2 regions of the Rahnella sp. CJA17(1/100) genome follow, and region 2 is predicted to be linked to the other one. Evidence: predicted binding sites of a transcription regulator. Region 2 holds the regulator's gene; the other holds the start of a gene.

Region 1 (11,253 bases), on a different contig from region 2:
CTCTCTGATCTCGGTATCAAAGAATTTGTGAACCAGAAACTGGTGGTGCTGGCCGCGAAGTCCTGATGCTTCTTCTCCCCCTGCGGAGGGGGATTTTTTCCTCTCTCCGCACTTTTCCTTTCTCCCTCATTTACCAAGCCTTGACCCACGACAAAGCGCGCTCAAGCACCGCCTCTCTATAATCAGACCCGTTTGTCTTCCCACGGGTAAATCACATGGCTTATGAACTCAATCTGGACTGGCCGGAATTTTTAGAAAAATACTGGCAAAAAAAACCTGTTGTTATCAAAAAAGCGTTCTCAAATTTTGTTGATCCAATCTCTCCAGACGAATTAGCCGGTCTGGCGATGGAGCCGGAAGTGGACAGCCGTCTGGTGAGCCATAAAGATGGTGAATGGCAGGCAAGTAACGGTCCTTTTGAAGATTTCGACGGGCTGGGTGAAACCGGCTGGTCACTGCTGGCACAGGCCGTAAACCACTGGCATTTGCCTGCGGCAGAACTGGTGAAACCTTTTCGCGTATTGCCGGACTGGCGTTTAGACGACCTGATGATTTCGTATTCCGTGCCCGGCGGCGGTGTCGGCCCGCACATCGATCAGTATGACGTGTTTATCATCCAGGGCATGGGCAGCCGCCGCTGGCGCGTGGGCGATGCTCTGCCGATGCGTCAGTTCTGTCCGCACCCGGCGTTACTGCATGTGGATCCGTTCACGCCAATCATTGATGAAGATCTTGAACCTGGCGACATTCTGTATATTCCGCCGGGCTTCCCGCACGACGGCTTTACCCATGAAACCGCCCTCAACTATTCCGTCGGTTTCCGTGGCCCTAACAGCCGCGATTTCATCAGCAGTTTTGCTGACTACGCGCTGGAAAACGATCTGGGTGGCAGCCATTACAGCGATCCGGATCTCAGGCTGCGCGACCACGCCGGTAAAGTAGAAGATTACGAGCTGGAACGTGTGCGCCAGATGATGGTTGAGCTGATCAGCCAGCCGGAAGATTTCAAACAATGGTTTGGCCGTTTCGCCACTACGCCGCGCCATGAACTGGATATCGCGCCAGCCGAACCGCCATACGAATCACATGAAATTGCCGATGCACTGATGCAGGGCGAAAGCCTGGTGCGCCTGAGCGGTCTGCGGGTTCTCAACGTCGGCGAACGTTTCTTTGTTAACAGCGAGCCGCTGGAAACATCGCAACATGCCGCTGCCGATGCGCTGTGCCGCTATACGCTGATCAGTAAAACAGAGCTGGGTGCTGCGTTGCAGGATCCTGAATTTGTCGCTCTGTTAACGGATCTGGTGAATCAGGGTTACTGGTATTTCGACGAGTAAACTCCCGGCGATTCAATAACAGCAAAGGCGGCATCCATCCCGGATGCCGCCTTCTTTTATTCTGTTTCGACCGTTAACATTTACGAACGATAAAGCTCAACCGGCGGCTTCATTTTCCGTTCTTCCGGTGCGAATAAACTAATCTCTTCGCCCAGGATATATTTGGCGCGCAGCATCGCGGAAATCTTGTCCATAATCATTACGATAGCCACTAAAATCAGTGTGATAAACATCACCACATCCCAGTTCCACAGACGCATATTTTCCGCATACACCAGACCGATCCCGCCCGCGCCAACAAAACCAAGAACAGCGGCTGAACGGGTATTGGATTCAATCTGATACAACGACAATGCAAGGAATGTCGGGAAGGATTGAGTGAAAATCCCGAAGCGGTGCGTTTGTAGCGGGGAAGCCCCCAGCGCCCGCAGGCCGCGGCTCGGCGAACGATCTACCGCTTCATGCCCTTCTGCATAAAGCTTGCCCAGTAAGCCCAAATCCTGCATCACGATCGCCAGCACACCGGCCAGCGGCCCCATGCCGACAGCACGAACGAAAATCAGCCCCCAGATCGCCATATCCAGCCCGCGTAAAACATCCAGAAGACGGCGGATGACCATGGAAACGGGTCTGAGAACCGGCGTCGACATCACATTACGCGCCGCGAGGAATGAAAGAGGCAATGCGAGGAAAGACGCGGTGATGGTTCCGGAAAACACAATCGCCAGCGTGATAGCTATTTGCGAAAAATAATACATAAACGGCCATTCGGAAACGTTATGCCAGACAAACATCCGCAGGAAATAACGTCCTACTTCGCGGGTGCCGCGCACCACTTCGCTCCATGGAATACCGAAATAACTGAAGAAATAGACGTAGTACAGCGTAATCACGACAGCCAGTATCGCGAGGTAGCGCAGATAGCGGCGCTGCGCGGCAAACAGATGCCCGTGCTTCTGCTTCAGGCTGCTGACCACATGAGGTTCGAGCGCATCAGTTAACATCAGAAAGTGCCCTCCACAACGCGTTTGCGCAATTTACCGGAAAGAAAATCCATCGCCGACACCACCAGAATAATCAGCAGTAAGGTCATGCTGACCTGGTCATATCGGTCCAGTTTGATTGAGGTCATCAGTTCCTGCCCGATACCACCGGCCCCGACCAGCCCGAGGATAGTCGACTGGCGGAAGTTAATTTCAAGGCGCATAAAGCTATAGGATAAGAATATCGGTTTCACCTGCGGCCACATGGCGAAACGCATGCGCTGCAAACGCCCCGCGCCGCAGGCTCTGAGTCCGCGCACCGGTTTATCCGATGCGGTTTCAATGGATTCGTAGAACAATTTGGTCAGACTGCCGGCTGTGTGTAACGTCAGGGCGATAAAGCCCGGAATGGCACCGACGCCAAACGCCATCACACACATTACCGCCCAGGCCAGTTCCGGCATGGTGCGCAGGAAAGCGACAAAGGTACGGATGCTGAATTTCACCCATTTAGGCGAATCCGTATTGCTGGCGGCGAGAAAAGCCAGCACGACTGCCAGCGCCGTCGACAATATCGTCGAGGACAACGCCAGCTGAATAGTTTCCCAAATCAGCGGCAGCTGAATATTGAGACGATATCCCCAATACGCCAGTGAACCTTCTGTATGACCGTCAGCAAATAACAATGACCAGTGTAATACCGGCACCGTCTGACCAATATAATCAAAGAAGCTCGGCGCGGAGACAATAATCGTTTTTAAATTAAGTTCGGAAACATTGCCTGACCACAGATATAACAACAACATCAGCCCTGACCAGATCAGCGCTTCCCGCTTTTGTTTACCGCGTATCTGCTGGTAATAACGATTGAAGTCTTTGTTCAAAATAATATTTCCGATTTGCGATAATCATTATTCCTCCCCCTGCGAAGGGGGAGGTCAGGAGGGGGTATTAAAAAAACAATAATGGTAAAAGCTTTCGCTTCCTGAGTTGCCATTAATACCCCACCCCAACCCTCCCCTTCGCAGGGGAGGGAGTTACGGGTTAGCGACCGCCTTTAGTCAGTTCACGCTTCATATCAATAATCTGCTGATATTCAGCCAGGGACGTTTCGCCGATATGCTGTTTGCCGCCCACTGCTTTTACGAAACAAGCGTGGTCATCTTTATCCAGTTTCTTAATGGCAGAAACCAGCTTAGCTTTAAATGCCGGTGGCAAATCGCTGCGCACTAAAATCGGACCATTAGGAATTAATGGAGATTCCCAGATAATGCGGATTTTCTTCATCAGATCCGGATGGTCCATGCGGATCATGCGGTTGAATGCACCGGAGGTATAACCGGTTTCGCGGTCGCCGATCATTGAAGTCCAGGTGACTGCGCCTTCGAACTGGCCGTTCAGCACGCCAAGAATATCCTGCTCATGGCCGCCGGAGAAGGTTACGCTGGAGAAGAAGTTGTTGTATTTGTTATCCGTCGTGCCGCCAAATTCTTTCTTGAATGTCTGGTTTGGGATCAGGTAACCCGAAGTAGAATCCGGGTCAGCGAAACCGAATGATTTGCCTTTCAGGTCAGATAATTTCTGGTACGGGCTGTCGGCTTTCACGACAACCACGGAGTGATAACCCCGGGATTTATCCGTATCGTCAATGACAATGCCGACCAGATCCACCGCTTTCGGATTATTAATATAAACCGAAGCAAAAGATGACGGGGACATGCTTAATACCATATCCACTTTCTTACCTAATAACCCCTGAATAACACCTGAATAATCGGATGAATTACGCAGTTTGGTATCCACATTTAATTCTTTATCGAAGAAATCTTTTACACACTGATTATCGCCGATTTGCTGGGTGGCATTCTGGCCACCCAGAATACCTAAGTTTAATTCTTTAGGAGCATCTTCTGCCATGCTGTGCATTGCAGTAAAAGAACCTGCTACGAAGACTGCCAGACGTAATAACTTCTTCATGTAATGATGACCTTGTGTAGATTGAGAGAAAGTAGAAATAAGCACTGCAAAATAAATAACGTTATTGTTTAACTGTTTATCGCTTCGTGTTCTTCACCGTATAACTGGTGCAAAATGCCTTCAGTTAACTGGTCCGGATGGCCGTCGAAAATAATCTGCCCTTTCGCGATGCCGATAACACGGGTGCAATAATCTTTCACCAACTCGACCGAGTGCAGGTTGACCATCACGGCGATATTCTCTTCGCTGACTTTTTTCAGCGCATTCATGATGCGCAGGGTATTTTTCGGATCCAGTGACGCCACCGGTTCATCGGCCAGCAGAATTTTCGGGTTCTGCATCAGCGCGCGACAAATCGCCACACGCTGCATCTGGCCGCCGGAAAGGTTTTCGGCACGCTGCAATGCATGCGGCAGCATGTGCAACCATTCAAGCAAAGAGATGGCGCGGGCGCGGTCTTCGTCATCGAACTGGTTAAAGAATGATTTGAACGTTGAGGTGTGGCTGAGACGCCCCAGTAACACATTTGTCAGGACATCCAGACGAGGCACCAGGCAGAAATCCTGAAAAATCATGCCACAGCCTGAACGCCAGCGACGCAATGCTTTGCCGGTAAGCCCGGCCAGTTCCTGCTGTTCACCATTTTCGTAATGGCATACTACGCTGCCATCTGTGAGCGGGATCGTGCCGTTAAGCACATGCAGCAAGGTGGATTTACCCGCGCCAGAACGGCCAATTACCGCCACGAACTCACCGGCGTGGAGATCAAAATTGATGTCATTCAGGACACGCTGACCCGATTTATAGGATTTCACCAGGCCTTTGACGTCCAGAACTTTGTTCAGATGCTGTGGCCCGGTCTGAGGATATTCAGCCTGTGCCAGCTTAAGATGAGCTTGCGCCATGATGCTGTCTCTCGGTTGCTTTGGTTATCTGGCGTTCATTAAGCGCGAGTTTTATGACACATCAATGACGATTTAATGGACAGCGCATGACAAAAATGCAACAGATTAAGTGAAATTACCTAACCCATATCCCGAATGACGTTTAACTTAACAAGTATCATTTAAGTCTATGATTAGATGGCATCCCATCAAAAAAGGAAGATGAAATGGATAATCAGTCACTCATCGCCACGCTGAAAGAGATTGCCGGCAGCCGCCACGTTTTAACCGGCGACAGCAACACCGAACGCTACCGCAAAGGGTTTCGCTCCGGTGGCGGCAAAGCGCTGGCGGTCGTATTTCCACAAACGCTGCTGCAACAGTGGCAACTGCTCAAAACCTGCATCGCCGCCGACAAGATTGTCATTATGCAGGCCGCCAATACCGGGCTGACCGAAGGTTCGACGCCCAGCGGCGACGACTATGACCGCGACATTGTTATTTTCAGCACCCTGAAACTGGACACGATCCAGTTACTTGACGGCGGTCATCAGGTGATCGGCTTTCCCGGCAGCACCCTGTATAAGCTGGAAAAAATCCTCAAGCCCTACAACCGCGAACCGCATTCAGTGATTGGCTCGTCCTGCATCGGCGCATCGGTGGTCGGCGGGATCTGTAATAATTCTGGCGGATCGCTGGTGAAACGCGGCCCGGCGTATACCGAAATGGCGCTCTATGCACAAATCGATGCACAAGGTGAATTGCGGCTGATTAACCATCTGGGCATTAATCTTGGTGAAACGCCGGAAGAAATCCTGACTCGTCTGGAAAAAGGCGATTATCTGGAAACCGATATCCAGCATGATCAGCGTCTGGCGTCGGATCACGATTATGCCTCACGTGTCCGCGAAGTGGATGCTGATACGCCGTCGCGTTTCAACGCGGATGAGCGACGTTTATTTGAAGCTTCAGGTTGTGCGGGCAAGCTGGCGGTTTTCGCCGTGCGGCTCGATACGTTTCCGGCAGAAACGCAGCAGCAGGTTTTCTACATCGGCACCAATGACACGGCGGTGCTGACAGAATTACGCCGCCAGATCCTGCGTGACTTCGCTAACCTTCCGGTGGCAGGGGAATACATGCACCGGGATATTTTCGATATCACCGAAGTCTATGGCAAAGACACTTTCCTGATGATCGACAAACTTGGCACCGACAAAATGCCGGACATGTTTACTGCCAAAGGAAAGTTCGATGCACACGCCAGTAAGGTCCCTTTCCTGCCCAAACATTTCAGCGACCGCGTGATGCAGTGTCTGAGCAAAGCCCTGCCGAATCATCTGCCACCGCGTATGAAGCAGTATCGTGACCGGTTTGAACATCACTTACTGCTGAAAATGTCCGGCCCCGGTATTGACGAAGCCCGAACCTTTTTGACACGTTTCTTTAGTGATGGTCAGGGTGATTTCTTTATCTGTTCCGCCGACGAAGGCAAGAAAGCCTTCCTGCATCGCTTTGCCGCCGCCGGTGCCGCCGTGCGGTATCACGCGGTACATGAAAAAGAAGTGGAAGATATTCTGGCGCTGGATATCGCACTGCGCCGCAATGACCGCGACTGGTTCGAGACATTGCCGGAAGATATCGACAATCAACTGGTAGCAAAACTGTATTACGGCCATTTCATGTGCCACGTTTTCCATCAGGATTACATCGTCAAAAAAGGCGCAAACAGCAAGGCGCTGAAACACAGGATGTTAGAACTGCTCGACGCCAAAGGCGCGGAATATCCCGCCGAACATAACGTCGGCCATTTGTATCTGGCAAAACCACATTTGAAAGAATTCTACCGGCAGGCAGACCCGACCAACACCTTCAATCCGGGTATCGGGAAAACCAGTAAGATGAAGAACTGGCAGGAATAATGTCCTTCAAAAGAGGAATGGCGTAGTCGGCGCAGGCAGTTTGTTCCCAGACAGCGCGGAGGACCCGGAGCGTACATAAAGTACGTGAGGAGTCCGAGCACTGCCCGGGGGCAAAATGGCAAGTAAGATAGCCATTAAGTTAAAATAACTGTGTTCCGTAACCCCACATAATTACCGTCAGAGCCAGAAGCAGCTCTAATACCAGAACGCCCATTGCCAGTGTTGAACTGGAGAACAGGAACCCTTCGCGACGGTCGATATTGAGGAAGTTAGGAATGCCGAGATACAACAGGTATCCGCTGTAACACAGGCCGATCAGCCCGACAAACAGGCATAACCAGACCATCGGATACAGTGCTACGACCCCGCTGAGGAACATGGGTGTGGCCACGTAGCCGGCAAAGACGATACAGTTGTTGAGTGTCGGGCGGCTGTCATAGCGACGCGCCATTCCGTAGATAATCCGCCCCATCAGTGCGACAGCAGCGAGCATCAGAACATAGAAAATGACGGCGATATAAGACGCGGTAAACATGGAAACCATCAGCTTCTCGCCATCACCGAAGTTCCAGCCAAGTTGTGTTGTTCCGATGAAAGAACAGACAACCGGGATGAGCGCCATTAAAAGAACATGGTGGGAATACACATGTGAAACGGTTTCCCGCTCACGCTGGATTTGTTGCAATTCGGGACCCGGATTGGATATCAGTCCCCAGACATGATTAGCCATGAAACACCCCCTTGTACGCCGAAAGCCGCCAGCAGCGCGCAGTGATAAACCTTCGGGATTGCCCGTCAGACAGGGGCATAAAGAAGGTGGCGACCTGTCTATATTATAGTCGCTCTTGCCAGCTTTGCTGATACGGCCAATTCAGCGTAATGGGAGATCAACCGTATCAGGTCGCCGTTAGTGAATATAGCGTGCAGCCGTAAACGTCACGCCAACCAGTACCAGCATCATGCTGACAATCCATCGGGTCTGTTTAATCATGAGATCGTAAAACATTGCCTGCATTGCACTCAGTGAAGCTTCAATCTTCACAAAGCGTTCATCTACTTTTTCAAAGCGCTGGTCGATCTTCTCAAATCGTTGATCTATTTTGTCAAAGCGCTCATCTACACGATCAAACTGTTTATCTACCTGTTCAAACTGTTTATCTATCCTCACCAGATGATCGTCAATTCTCAGCAGGTGCCCGTCGATGCGCGCGATGCTCTGTTCGGTTTTACCGACACGATCCCCGATATCTGTCACCGCTTCAGTGAGCGTGACCATCTGGTGCTCCAGTTTGCCGACACGAAGATTCGTCTCCGTGATCACTACCGTTAGCTGACTGACCTGCTGTTCCACCTTCCCTACCCGCAGATTCAGCCCGGCAATTTCCTCACCATTTTTGATTCCCTGCTTTTCAATATTGTTGATCTGGTTTTGCATGAGCTTTTCCATGAGCGATTTTCCTTTGTAATCTTCCGGCCAGGCAGGCGCGCCTGGAAAATAGAGCATCCTGTTGATCGGCGATAGATCCCGTCTGCTGAGCTGAAACATAGTTGTTGTCCCTCACATGAGCTTTCCCTGTTTAGAAATCCTTAATCTGGCCACAGTTTGCACTGGATAAATAACCACCTCAAATCAATTTCCTTCTCGATAAATACGCGATTGCTTATGTATCTATATATGATTGAGTTGCATTGCTTTAATGAATAAATATCAATGAAAATAACCTGTTACGGTGATCGTTAACAGGTCAAACTTAAGGAATTACGGACGGCCGCGGGTTATGGAAATCATAGCGTGCACCGGGGAAACCGGGCATTTTCCAGCCCGCATTAACTCATCAGTTTTTACAGGTAAAAAAGTCTGCGGTACGGTTAAAAAATCATTAACGTAGAGGCAGACACTTATCAGGAGAATTACATGCGCATTACCTGCTTACATACGGCCGACAGCAATATTGCGGTTTTCGAAAATACAGCTCACGAACTTGGGCTGGATCAGCATAAGTTTGTGCATGTTTCGCGGCCCGATTTACTGGCTGCAGCCGAAAAGGCGGGCGGGCTGACTGCAGAAATTCGTCAGCAAACGGCGGATGTGCTGCTGGCATTGAGTGAAAATGCCGATCGCGTTTTACTGACCTGTTCGACGCTGGGTTCTGCCGCGACGCTTGCCAGCGAAAGTGCCGCGGTGCCGGTGTTGCGTGTCGATCAGACGCTGGCGGAACAGGCCATGAAAACAGCGGGCAGTGTGGTCGCACTCTGTGCGGTCGAAACGACCCTGGAGCCGACGCGGCAGTTGTTCGCGCAGGTGGAAAAACATCCGCAGGCGCAGTTTGAAATCCATCTGGTGGCGGGCGCATGGGAAAAGTTTAAGCAGGGGGATCTGGCAGGATATTTACAGGCTATCGCAGCGGCGGCTGATGTGGAATACAGGCGAGGCGCAGCCTGCGTGGTGCTGGCTCAGGCTTCGATGACCGGTGCGGCACAACTGACCCAAATGGGCAAACCGCTTACCAGCCCGGAATGTGGTCTGCGCGCGGCACTGGCCTGAAATTAGCAAGCACACAGCAAAAATGCAGGCAGAAGCTATACTGATAAGGAATATCATTGGCTTAGCCGGATGGCCGATGACGACTGAAGGTTATGTTAAGGAGAAAACATGAAAATTATTCTGTGGATCATCGCCATCATCTTTATCGTCGGCTTACTGACCCTGACAGGGGTGTTTAAACTGATTTTCTGACCACGTTGTCTGTCCCTGCAAAACAAAAAGTCCGGCATCTGGCCGGACTTTTTCATTTCAATCATCTGCTCAATCATCCGCCTCTTCGACGGAAGGCTGCGTTTTCTGCTGCTCTTTCTGCTTACGGTAGTTTTTGGCAATCTGTGGAACAGGCACTGCTTTGCCGGTTTCCATCCAGGTGCGCAGGCGGTTAGCATCGGCAAAGGCCGTAAATTTCCCGAAGGCATCCATCACGACCAGCGTAACGGGCTTGCCGTTAATGGTGGTACGCATCGCCAGGCAATGGCCAGCTTCATCGGTGTAACCGGTTTTGGTCAGCTGGATATTCCACGACGGGTTCATGATCAGATGGTTGGTATTACGGAACGGCAATGCATACGCCGGATGGCTGAAGACAGCCGTTTTTTCAGCAGTCGTACTTAGCTGACCGATCAGCGGATAGCGCTGTGAAGCCAGCAGCAGCCGTGTTAAATCACGCGCGGTGGAGACGTTGCGTGGCGACAAACCGGTCGGTTCAGCATAATGCGTATGGGTCATGCCCAGCGATTTCGCCTTCGCATTCATAGCATTGATAAATGCAGAATAACCGCCCGGATAATGTGCCGCGAGACTGGCCGCAGCCCGGTTTTCTGAGGACATCAGCGCCAGTTGGATCATCTGACGACGGGTAATTTCACTGTTCAGTTTCACGCGGGAGAACACGCCACGCATTTCAGGTGTATTACTGATATCGATATTGATCACTTCGTCGAGTGGCAGATTCGCATCGAGCGTCACCATCGCGGTCATCAGTTTGGTCAGGGAGGCAATCGGCCTCACCTCATCCGGATTTCGGGAATAAATCACTTCGTGGCTTTTCAGATCCACCACCATGGCACTGCCGGAAGCAATTTGAACGATCGGGGCGACGGCCGGCTCATGCTTTGCAGCGGTGGCGGCAGGGGCAGACAACATGCCTGTATTTAAGGCTAATAAGCTCAGAACCAAAAGACGGATTTTCACATGCATTGCTCTGTATTTAGAAAGTTGTCATTAAGATATGTCGTAACAGCGGGCGGAATTATAAGTGAGGCGAAAAGTCTTAGCACCCGCAATTTTCAATTCTATTTGTCACAAAGTCTGTCACCACCACCCACAGACCGTGGAACGACGAGTAAGTGAACACTTGCGTAAGAATGCACTGAAAAAATAAAGGGACGCTCAGAAAGCGTCCCTTCGAAATACACAGGTGAATATTATTGATTGTCGATCAGATAACCAATTTCCTTCGACGTCTTCAGCACGCGCACTTCAGTAAATAACTCTGTCGCCTCTTCGTACTCTTTACGCAAATAACTCAGCCACTGTTTGATGCGCGCAACGTGATACAAACCGGTATCGCCCTGCTTTTCCAGACGGGTGTATTTCTGCAACAAC
Region 2 (11,253 bases):
GGCTGGAAGGTTACGCACGTATTTGTCACGTGAGCGATGCCGATCTGGCGGTGATCCCGACACTGATTATTCAGCGGCGGATTCAGTTGCTGGCCTGGCGCGGATCGCATGCCACCACGGAAATGGCGCAAAGCCTTGGCAATGAATGGGAACAAGAGAGCCTGCGCCTGTGCCGTGAGTATCTGGCGAAGGCGCATCATCCCTTTGTGATCGGATGAAGCTGCACGAAAAGCGGGCGTCGTAGCAGGGCGCAGGGGCGGCTGGCAAAACTGCCGAAAATTTATCTCATTGTATTGCATTGGGTTATCACCCGGAGACGTGAAGCAAGGTGCTGGTACGGAACTTGCAATTCTCTTTTATCACCGACACTTTTTATTGCCGACATAAAGGGAGTAAAAGACGATGCAGACAGGCCTTTCTTCAACGGCTTCCGGAGCCGGTTTCAGCAATGCGCTGAACGCGCTGACGCGCAGCAATGACAGTCACCGGGGGGTGCTGGCCGCAGCCGCCAGCGGCCTGAGCGATTTTATTCAGGCCAAAGGGGCAGATGTCGATCGTGTGTTCGGCATCTGCCACATCAATCCTGAATTGCTGCAACAACCTACGCTGAGTCTCGGGCTGACTAATTACTGTCAGGTTCTGGAAGAAGCGGCGGCGCAGTCAGGTTGTGATAACTTCGGTTTGCATTACGGGAAACAGTTCAAACCGCAGTCATTAGGGCTGATTGGCTACATCGGTTTATGTTCTTCTTCGGCAGAAACCGCGCTGCAAAACGTAGTGAATGCCTTTCCCTTTCATCAGCACAATACGCTGACGCGGCTGGTGGATAAGGGAGATCATTACCGGTTCGATTATCAGGTGCGGCATGGCAGCATTCTGTGCAGACGGCAGGATGCGGAACTGACGCTGGGGATGATCCTCAATTTATTGCGTCACGGGCTGGGGAAAAACTGGGCGCCGCGTGAGGTGCATTTTGAGCATCCGCGTCCGCAGCAATGGCATGAACACTGCAAAGTATTTGATGCGCCGGTGTATTTCGATCAGCCGTACAATTCCCTGCTGATCGTCAAACGCGATTTACAGCGGGCGATGCCGGAACGGGATCAGACGCTGTTGCTGGTCATGCAGGATGCGATCCGCCGTCTGAATGCGGATGCGCCGTCGCAGCAGTCGGTCACCGACAGCGCGCGATCGCGGGTACGTCAGGCATTATTACGCGGCGAGCCGGTGCTTGATGAAGTGGCCGAAAAAATGGGTATGTCGCCGAGTTCACTGCAACGCCGCCTGCGCGAACAGAACCTGACGTTTACCCAACTGGTGGATAACGTCCGTTGCGAACTGGCGACGCATTATCTGCAACAGCAACAACTGCCGATTTCCGAAATGGCGCTGCTGCTAGGGTATTCCGAAGTCAGTGCCTTTTCGCGGGCTTTCCGCCGCTGGTTTGGCGTCAGCCCGCGTCAGTGGCGACAGACTGCCGCCAGCTAAAGCGCCATCTCCCGTTTAAAGACTTCCAGCGTGTGCGCCTTCACGCGGATAAATTCCGGGTGGCTCATGATTTCCGACCCTCGCGGGCGCGGCAGGTCGAACGGCACGATTTCCGCAATCTGCGTCGGCCGCCGCGTCAGCAGTAAAATCTCATCCGCCAGAAATACCGCATCTTCCAGGTCATGCGAAACAATCAGCATAGTGACGCCGGTCGCCAGTTGCACTTCCTGTAATTTATCGCGGATAAACAGCGTCATCTCGAAATCCAGCGCCGAGAAAGGCTCATCGAGGAACATCACTTCCGGACGCGTCGCCAGCGCCCGCATGATGCACACAGTTTGCTGTTGTCCACCGGAAAGCTCATACGGATAGCGTTTCAGGTCGAAACGGATATCAAACATCTGCGTCAGTTCTTCGACCCGCGCATTCACATCCGCTTTGCTCATGCCGTGGCGTATCAGCGGATAGGCGATGTTGGCGCGGGCGCTCATCCATGGAAACAGCGCGTCGCGGTAGTTCTGAAACACATAGCCAATGGTGGTTTGCGCCAGCGTTTTGCCGTCGAACAGAATGTCGCCTTTATCTACCGGGATCAGCCCGGCGATCATGTTCATTAAGGTCGATTTACCGCAGCCGTTCGGCCCGAAGATCGACACGATCTTTCCACGCGGTAAGTCGAGATTCAGGTCGGTATACAGCGGCTGTCCGGCAAACGACTTGCTCAGCCCGCGGATCGTCACATGGGTGTCCGGTCGCGTGGCATATTGCGGCAACTGCGGGCCTTTATAATCAGGATTCAGCGAGAGAGGGTGCGTCATGCTTTGCTACTCCAGTGGACGGTTTTTTTCTCGATCAGCAAAAAAGCCAGATTGAGCAGATAACCCAGCGCGCCGGTGATCAGGATCGAGGCGTACATATCTTTGATGTTAAACACCTGCTGGGCATCGATGATCCGGTGGCCGAGGCCGGTTTCTGATCCGATAAACATTTCGGCGACGATCACGATCACCAGCGCGATCGACACGCCGGTGCGCAGGCCGACAAAGGTTTGCGCCAGGCTTTCCATCAGCATGATGTCTTTGAAAATATGCCAGCGGGAAATTCCCATCACTTTGGCGGCCATCAGGCGCGTTTTTTTGGCATTCATCACGCCGTATGCGCTGTTGAACAGGATGACCAGCACGGCGGCAAAGGCAGCAATGGCGATTTTGTTGGCGTCAGTAATCCCGAAAATCAGCATAAACAGCGGGATCAGCGCTGACGACGGCGTGGAGCGGAAGAAGTCGATCAGAAATTCCAGGCTGCGGTAAACCTTTTCATTGCTGCCCAAAATTACGCCCAGCGGCACGCCGATCACCGCCGCAAAGGCAAAGGACACCAGCGTGCGGTAAAGGGTTGCGCCGATGTCGGTGCGCATGGACGCGTCGGAAAATGACTGGAACATGTAGCCGATTGTCTCGACCGGCGAGGGCAGAAGCACGGGATTCAGCCATTTTGCGCTGACGGCCAGTTGCCAGAATAAAAACAGCAGTACCGGGCCGACCAGCGGCAGTAACCTTGAAGACCAGCGTGAAGTCATCCTGTTTCTCCTTATCCCTGATAGATCAGCGAAGCGACATCCACCGGCTTGCTGAAGATTTTTCTTTCCGTAAAGACGTCATAAAACTTCTGGAACCATTGCAGGTTGTCGCCTTTCAAATCGGGATACATCACGAAGCCCGGCAGCGGCACTTCTTTGACCAGCGCCGGTTCAATGCTGGTGTAACCGGCGACGTTTTCGCGCGCTTTATCAGGGTGAGCCGCAATGAATTCCACCGCTTTCTGATAAGCGGCAATAAACTTTTTGGTTTCTTCCGGCTTGCTGGCGATAAAACTGGAATTCAGCGCCGCTGCGCCGCCGAACCACGGGGCGTCGGCGTTGCCGAGCACGTATTTAGAAATAACGCCGGTTTCGAGTGTGCGCGAAAGGTTTTTCATGCGTCCGACAGTGCCGGTCGGTTCGAGCGTATATACGCCGTCAATTTGCCCGGCGGCCAGAGCAGGCGCGTGTTGTCCGACCGGCAGTTCAATGACTGACGGATTAGTGAAGCCATTTTTCTCCAGAATAATTTTCGCCATCGTGACGTTCTGGATCCCCGGACCGCAGGCGATTTTTTTGCCTTTCAGGTCACTGATAGCTTTTGCCGGGCTATTCAGCGGCACCAGAAATTCATCTAACACCAGCGTATGGTTTGACGGGTTAGAACAGATAATTTTGAACAGACCCGGTGAAGTGATCGCCCCGAGTCCCAGCGCGCCGGTTGCCGTGCCGTTGGCGCAGCCGTGGATCCTGCCGGTGATCATCCCTTCGACAATTTGCTGGGCACTGGCGAATTTAACGCCTTTCACATTCAGCCCGGCTTGTTTAAAAAAGCCCTGTTCCAGTGCCACATACAGCGGCAAACCGCCGACAATCGGCCAGTAACCAATACGAATTTCATCGTCGTCGGCTGCAAAAACTGACGTCGGGATCATACCGCCAAGGGTGGAAACGCCGCCGGTGATGGCAAGCCATTTCATCAGCTGGCGGCGTTTTTTATCGACTTCAGGTTTGATGTTTTTCATGGACGGTTCCCTTAGCGGTTATGAAGGCGTTGCAACTTGTACTGCAACTTGTATACATAACGTTAAGCACAGGGCGTGCCAGTTTATCGGGGGACGCGCATCAGCACGAAAAAGCGGAAATTCAGCAGGTTGGCAAAGGATAACGCACTGCGCTGGTGCGATTTTTGTGCCTGTGTTCACAATCAGGATCCACAACAGGGCATACCGCTAGCAATCTCACTAGCGGTATGCCTGCGCGAAAGTCGCCGTCAGACTTTAAATTCACTGCTCAGGCGGCTGATGCCCAGACCATTCACTTTGGTGACTTTGATTTGTACCGGAATGCGGTCTTTCATTGCTTCGACATGGCTGATCACGCCGATGGTTTTACCCGAGGCATTCAGGCTATCGAGCGCATCCAGCGCGGTATCCAGCGTGTCGGCATCGAGCGTACCGAAACCTTCGTCGAGGAACAGCGAGTCGATACGGGTTTTATCGCTGACCAGATCGGACAGCGCCAGGGCCAGTGCCAGGCTGACCAGGAAGCTTTCGCCGCCGGATAGTGTGCGGGTATCGCGCACGGCATCGGCCTGCCAGGTATCGACCACCTGCAGTTCCAGCGCATCGCTGGTTTTGCGCTGCAACAGATAGCGTCCGTGCAATTTTTCCAGCTGGCGGTTGGCCAGATACACCAGATGATCGAGCGTCAGACCCTGCGCGAATTTACGGAATTTCGCGCCGTCGCTGGAGCCAATCATCTGGTTGAGATAACCCCAGTCATCACAGGTCCGCTGCGCCTGCGCAATCTGTGCAATCAGCGTCTGCTGACCATGGTGGCGTTGCTTGTCGCTTTCCAGCTGATTTTTCACTTCGCCCAGACGTTGTTGCAGGACTTTCAGTTGTTGTGCCAGCTCCGCCTGTTGCACCGTCAGGGCGTTAAGATCACTGTCGGTTTCACTGAGATGTGCAGGACGGGCAAGCTGATGTTTTTCGAGCTGCTGACGGGCATCCGCCAGTAATGCCTGCGCCTGCGCCAGTTGTTGTTGCAGATGTTCTTTGCGTTGCTGAAGCTGCTGGCGCAACGCGTCGTCGAGCAGCGCCAGTTTCACTGCGGCTTCATCCGCAAATCCGCTGGCGCTCAATGCCTGCTGCCACGCCTGTTCCACCTGCGTCAGTTGTGCGGCGGTCTGTAACTGTTGCTGCTGCGTACTGGCCAACTGACCGGCCAACTGGTCGCGCTGTTCCTGCGCCTTATGCAGCGCGGTCTGGACATCACTCAGCGCTTGTTCTGTCGCCTGTTGTTGCTGATGTAAGTGCTCGCGAACCTGAGCAACCTGACGCTCTCCGAACAGTTCGAGGCGTCGGGCATTCAGCTCAGAAAGGGATTTTTCACCTTCCGCCAGTTGCTTTTGCAACCGCACAAGGTCTTGCTGAGATTTTGCCTGCATCTCTTCCAGCCGGGTAACGCGCTCTGTCAGCAAGGCACTTTGCTGCTGCACTTTCTGCTGTGCATTCAGTGCGTCGTTCAGGGCATCTTTGGCCTGTTGCAGAGCCCGCGCCAGCTGTTCGTGCTGGCTCAGCCGCGCCTGCGACTGCTGCTCTTCCTCATCGCGGGCGGTCAGCCATTGCGTGATGTCGGCGGTATCATGCAGCGTAAACGTCAGATTCAGCGGCGCACTGAGTTGTTGCCAGTTCAGGGTATGCGCATTCAGTTGTTGCTGATCCTGCTCAAGCTGAGTTTGCAGCCGTGTTTGTTGCTCTTTCAGGCCTTTAATTTTTGCCGCCAGTTCGATACCGCTGGCTTTTGCTGCATCGAATTCCAGTTGCATTTTCTCGACACGCTGCGCGGTTTCAGAAGGTTTAACCTGCTGATAATGTTCAATCGCCGGATGTGATGTCGAGCCGCACAGCGGACAGGCTTTGCCGCTTTGCAAATTCGCGCGTTCGGCTTCAAGGCTGACGATCAGCATTTCCTGTTTATGCAGTGCTTTAACGTCGTTGAGATGCTCCAGCTGTTTCTGACATTGCAGACGGATCGCGCCCAGACGCAGTTCTTCTTCGGCCAGCAGCGTCTGGTACTGCGCAAAATCTTTATGCTGTTGCTGCACGCGCTGGTTCAGTTGCGGGAAGATTTGCGCGAGTGAAAACAGCTGCTGCCGCACCGGCCGGAGCTGCATGAGTTCGGTTTGACGTTTCTGTAACACTACCTGCGGGTACTGTTTTTCCAGTTCAGCCTGACGTTGTTGTGCAACGTTAAGGGCTTCAGTCAGCGCGGCCTGACGGGTGTGATGCTGGCGGCTTTCCTCATCCAGTTTCTGACGTTCCGCCGTGATTTGCTGCAGCGTCGCGCTATGTTCACCAGCCTGTTTCTGCGACTCGCTGACCGCCTGTTGTGTTTCCACCAGCGATTTGCGCCATTGCGCGATTTCGCTATCCAGTGGCAGGATTTTTTCTTCGATCAGCGTCTGCATCTGACGCTGTTCTTCCGCCTGTTTCTGCCGCGCAGTGTGCGCCTGTTCCACCGCCAGACTCAGCGGCGTCATCTGTGCAATCTGCTGCTCCTGCTGCTGCGTCAGTTGTATCAGTAATTGCTGAAGGCGCTGCGCGTCATCCTGACAGCGCTGGCGATCATTGAGTAACGGACGCAGTTTTTCTGCCGGTTCGCTGCGCGCCAGTTGCTGTAACTGCGGCGCGGCGGCCAGATTTTCCTGCTCTGCGGCGGTCAGTTGTTGCTGAGACTGCTGCTGTTTTTGCTGCACCTGCTGCCACTGTTGCAGCCAGTTCAGATCCTGCTGGCGCTGCTGCGCCTGCTGACTGAGCGTGATTTCCTGCGTGTTCAGTTCAGCACGTTGTGCTTCGAGCGTCTGGCGCTGTTCTTCGCTGAGCAGTTCGATTCCGGCCATACGCTGATGCAGACCGTCCAGCGCAATGCGCGCTTCTTTATGTTGCTCAAACACGCGTTGAGAAAGCAGCCCGTAAATCTCGGTGCCGGTCAGTTCTTCCAGCAATTCGGCGCGGTCGTTGGCATCGGCATTCAGAAACGCGGCGAACTGCCCCTGTGAAAGCATCATGGATTTGGTGAAACGGCCGAAATCCAGCCCGGTCAGTGTGGCGATGGCATCGAGTTTATCGCGCACTTTATCGGCCAGAATTTTGCCGTCGGCCAGCAATGCCAGCTCCACTTTCGGTGCCTGCAGATTGCCGTCAGGGGAATTTTTGGCGCGGCGCTGGCTCCAGAACGCGCGGTAACCCACACCTTTGACTTCAAACTCCACTTCGGCCAGCGATTCTGCGGTGTGGCGGGTCATCAGTTCATTCTGGCTTGGTGTAATGTTCAGCCTTGGCGTCTGATGATAAAGCGCCAGACAAATGGCATCGAGCAGGGTGGTTTTCCCCGCACCGGTCGGACCTGTGATGGCGAATAATCCGTTGCTGGCAAACGGCTCGGCGGTGAAATCAATTTTCCATTCGCCTTCCAGCGAGTTCAGGTTTTTTAAACGCAGGCTGAGAATTTTCATTGTGCGCCGTCCTCCGCGTTCTGACCGTTGTTAACCTGTTCAACCACCTGCGCAAACAACGTGCGCATCCGAGCCTGACGCGGCTCGTCAGGGTCCGGTTCCAGCGCCAGTCGTCGTTCAAACACGTCGCTGACGCTCAGTTCGCTGAGGGTTTCTTTTTCCTGCTGCTCAATACTGTTGATGCGCTGTTCTTTGCTGCGGCGTAACAGCACGACTTCTACCGGCAGATCTTCCGTCAGCGCCTGAATGCGTCGCTGGATGTCGCTGAGATAATCCTGGGTGGAGACTTCAATATCGAGCCACACCGGTTTGGCCGGATCACCGCCTTCGAACTGTGCCAGTTGGTGTTCAATCTCCACCAGCGAGCCTTTGATTATCTGCATCGGCTGGAAAACCGGGATTTCCAGTGTGTCGATGGCGTTGAGCGTCGCACCATCAAAATCAAGTAAGTACACACTTTTAGCTTTGCTCAGTTCGTCAAAACTCAGGGCAATCGGCGAGCCGCTGTAACGGATATGTTCGGTTTTGGCGACGCATTGTGCACGGTGAATATGACCCAGTGCCACATAATCGACCGGCGGAAAGGCCTGCGCCGGAAACGCATCGAGCGTACCTATATAGATGTCGCGCACGGAATCAGAGGTACTGACGCCGACAGTCGTCAGATGGCCGGTCGCAATAATAGGCAGCGGCATGCCCAGTTCGTCACGTCTGGCCTGAGCAGCCTGCCAGAGCGCGTCATAATGCGCGGCGATGGCTTCCTGCAATGCCAGTTGCTTGTCGCTGCCGGACTGTCCCGCCTGGCTGGCGAGCAGATCACGCGGGCGTAAAAACGGGATAGCGCACAGTATCGCGCCGGGTTTCCCGTCACGCTGACTGAGCACTAAAATCTGTTCAGAAAGGTTTTCACCGACGGTGGCAATCACCCGCGTATTCAGGCAGGACAGGAGCTCGCGCGATTCATTGAGCGTGGCGACAGAATCGTGGTTACCAGCCAGCACCACCAGCTGGCAGCCGGTTTGCTGTAATTCCACCACGAAGCGGTTATACAATTCTCGGGCATAACTGGGTGGGGAACCTGTGTCGAAAATATCGCCCGCGACAATCACGGCGTCGACCTGATGTTGTTGCACCTGACCGGTCAGCCAGCGCAAAAATGCCTGATGTTCGGCTGCACGGCTTTTAGTGAAAAAGTACTGGCCGAGGTGCCAGTCTGACGTGTGGATCAGGCGCATGAGACTCCCGTATGAACCCTGGATGACGACAATGGGGTAAAGTATAAACGTCGGCAGGGGAAGCTGTCCCCGATAAATCAGACCAATTTCAGCAAGATGGCCGGAAATTATCTGTCATAGTTGACTGTAATGAACCATTCTTTTCATTCATAAATCTGTCACAAAACTGACGCATAATGGCGCCCGCAATCAAATAAAAGATCGCTAACCTATTGGCAGGACCTACGATGGCTAGACGTATATTGGTGGTTGAAGACGAAGCTCCAATCCGTGAAATGGTGTGTTTTGTACTGGAACAAAATGGCTATCAGGCCGTAGAAGCTGAGGATTTTGATTCAGCGATTGGGCAGCTTGTTGAACCTTACCCTGAACTGATCCTGCTTGACTGGATGTTACCTGGCGGTTCCGGTATTCAGTTTATTAAGCATCTTAAACGTGAGGCACTGACCCGCGAAATTCCGGTGATGATGCTGACCGCACGCGGTGAAGAAGAAGATCGGGTGCGCGGCCTTGAAGTGGGTGCCGATGATTACATCACCAAACCGTTTTCTCCGAAAGAACTGGTTGCCCGCATTAAAGCCGTGATGCGTCGCATCTCGCCAATGGCGGTGGAAGAAGTAATCGACATGCAGGGTTTAAGCCTGGATCCGTCGTCTCACCGGGTGATGGCCAACGAGCAGGCGCTCGATATGGGGCCGACCGAATTTAAGTTATTACACTTCTTTATGACCCATTCCGAACGTGTATACAGCCGCGAACAGTTGCTCAATAACGTCTGGGGCACTAACGTTTATGTGGAAGATCGCACGGTTGACGTGCATATTCGTCGTTTACGTAAGGCGCTGGAAACCAGTGGACATGACAGAATGATCCAGACTGTTCGTGGTACCGGATACCGTTTTTCAACGCGTTATTGAGCCCTCACAGCGGAGAATCTGTGTGCTAGAACGTTTGTCATGGAAACGACTGGCGGGTGAATTGTTTCTCTTTTGCCTGCCAGCGTTAATTCTCGGTATTTTCGTCGGCCATTTCGGCTGGCTCCTCCTGGTGTCGCTGATGGCGGCACTGGGCTGGAATTATTACAACCAGCTTAAACTCTCTCACTGGCTGTGGCTCGACCGCAGCATTACGCCGCCGAATGGGCGCTGGAGCTGGGAGCCGCTGTTTTACGGGCTGAACCAGATGCAGATGCGCAACCGGCGTCGCCGTCGCGAATTAGGCCAGCTCATCAAACGTTTTCGCAGCGGTGCCGAATCGCTGCCGGATGCCGTGGTGCTGACCACTGAAGAAGGCAATATTTTCTGGTGTAACGGACTGGCGCAGGATTTGCTCGGTTTCCGCTGGCCGGAAGATAACGGGCAACATATCTTCAACCTGCTGCGTTATCCGGAATTCCGGCTGTGGATCCAGACCCGCGATTTCAGCCGGGCGCTGAATTTACAACTCAATAATGAGCATTATGTCGAGTTTCGCGTCATGCCTTATTCCGAAGGACAACTGCTGATGGTGGCACGCGACGTGACCCAGATGCGTCAGCTTGAAGGCGCACGGCGTAACTTCTTCGCTAACGTCAGTCATGAACTGAGAACCCCATTGACGGTATTGCAGGGGTATCTGGAAATGATGGAAGACGCCAAGCTGGAAGAGCCTTTCCGCACTAAAGCGCTGGATACCATGCAGGAACAGACGCGGCGGATGGACGGGCTGGTGAAGCAGCTGCTGACGCTGTCGAAAATCGAAGCCTCAGCGAATATTGATTTGCACGAGAAAGTGGATATTCCGGTGATGCTCGGCATGCTCGAACGTGAAGTGCAAACGTTAAGCAACGGCAGGCATGAAGTGGTGTTTCGCGTAAACGACAAGCTGAAGGTCTTTGGTAATGAAGATCAACTGCGCAGCGCGGTGTCGAACCTGGTGTATAACGCGGTTAACCACACGCCAGCGGGGACACGGATTGAAGTCAGCTGGCAACAAACGCCGCATGGCGCACAGTTCCAGATCAGCGACAACGGACCGGGCATTGCGCCGCAGCACCTGCCGCGCCTGACCGAACGTTTCTACCGCGTCGATAAAGCCCGTTCACGTCAGACCGGCGGCAGCGGACTGGGACTGGCAATCGTCAAACATGCGCTCAGCCATCACCACTCAAAACTCGAAGTCATGAGTGAAGTCGGCGTCGGTACCCGGTTTATGTTTACGCTGGCGCCGAAGTTGATTGTTCCTCAGGAACAGGCCAGCCAAAGCGGCGTAAAGGGATAAAAATCAAGCCACAGCAACAAGCTGTGGCTTCTTTTAGCAGATGATCTGTAAACCTTTTTCTTCAATTAGCATCAGTAAGATCAGCGCCGCTCCGGTGGGTTTGGTTTCATCCCGCTCCCATTTTTGAATGCTGTTGGCGGACATATTGATGAGTCTTGCCAGTACGCCCT

Evidence for each region. The regulator PhoB, encoded in region 2, activates phosphate uptake and scavenging genes when phosphate is short. The targets are predictions, from matches to a motif close to CTGTCATAAAACTGNCNNAT.
Region 1: phnC (phosphonate ABC transporter ATP-binding protein) is a predicted target of PhoB. The motif match lies at 5,243-5,262, and genes of this name have one in related genera.

The regions. Positions count from the first base shown of each region.
Region 1 covers NZ_CAWOJA010000044.1:125,895-137,147, reverse strand. The annotation lists gene AACU55_RS17490 (NAD-dependent succinate-semialdehyde dehydrogenase) at 1-66, shown strand, start outside; gene AACU55_RS17485 (ribosomal protein uL16 3-hydroxylase) at 216-1,337, shown strand; gene phnE (phosphonate ABC transporter, permease protein PhnE) at 1,418-2,341, opposite strand; gene phnE (phosphonate ABC transporter, permease protein PhnE) at 2,341-3,204, opposite strand; gene phnD (phosphonate ABC transporter substrate-binding protein) at 3,365-4,297, opposite strand; gene phnC (phosphonate ABC transporter ATP-binding protein) at 4,366-5,202, opposite strand; gene dld (D-lactate dehydrogenase) at 5,409-7,100, shown strand; gene AACU55_RS17455 (Yip1 family protein) at 7,240-7,830, opposite strand; gene AACU55_RS17450 (hypothetical protein) at 8,008-8,646, opposite strand; gene AACU55_RS17445 (hypothetical protein) at 9,016-9,645, shown strand; gene AACU55_RS25770 (membrane protein) at 9,754-9,837, shown strand; gene pbpG (D-alanyl-D-alanine endopeptidase) at 9,907-10,845, opposite strand; gene dusC (tRNA dihydrouridine(16) synthase DusC) at 11,073-11,253, opposite strand, start outside.
Region 2 covers NZ_CAWOJA010000010.1:46,937-58,189, forward strand. The annotation lists gene AACU55_RS06025 (phosphotransferase enzyme family protein) at 1-218, shown strand, start outside; gene qhpR (AraC-like transcriptional regulator QhpR) at 403-1,488, shown strand; gene AACU55_RS06035 (ABC transporter ATP-binding protein) at 1,485-2,306, opposite strand; gene AACU55_RS06040 (ABC transporter permease) at 2,303-3,067, opposite strand; gene AACU55_RS06045 (ABC transporter substrate-binding protein) at 3,079-4,092, opposite strand; gene sbcC (exonuclease subunit SbcC) at 4,341-7,589, opposite strand; gene sbcD (exonuclease subunit SbcD) at 7,586-8,824, opposite strand; gene phoB (phosphate response regulator transcription factor PhoB) at 9,052-9,741, shown strand; gene phoR (phosphate regulon sensor histidine kinase PhoR) at 9,764-11,083, shown strand; gene AACU55_RS06070 (helix-turn-helix domain-containing protein) at 11,117-11,253, opposite strand, start outside.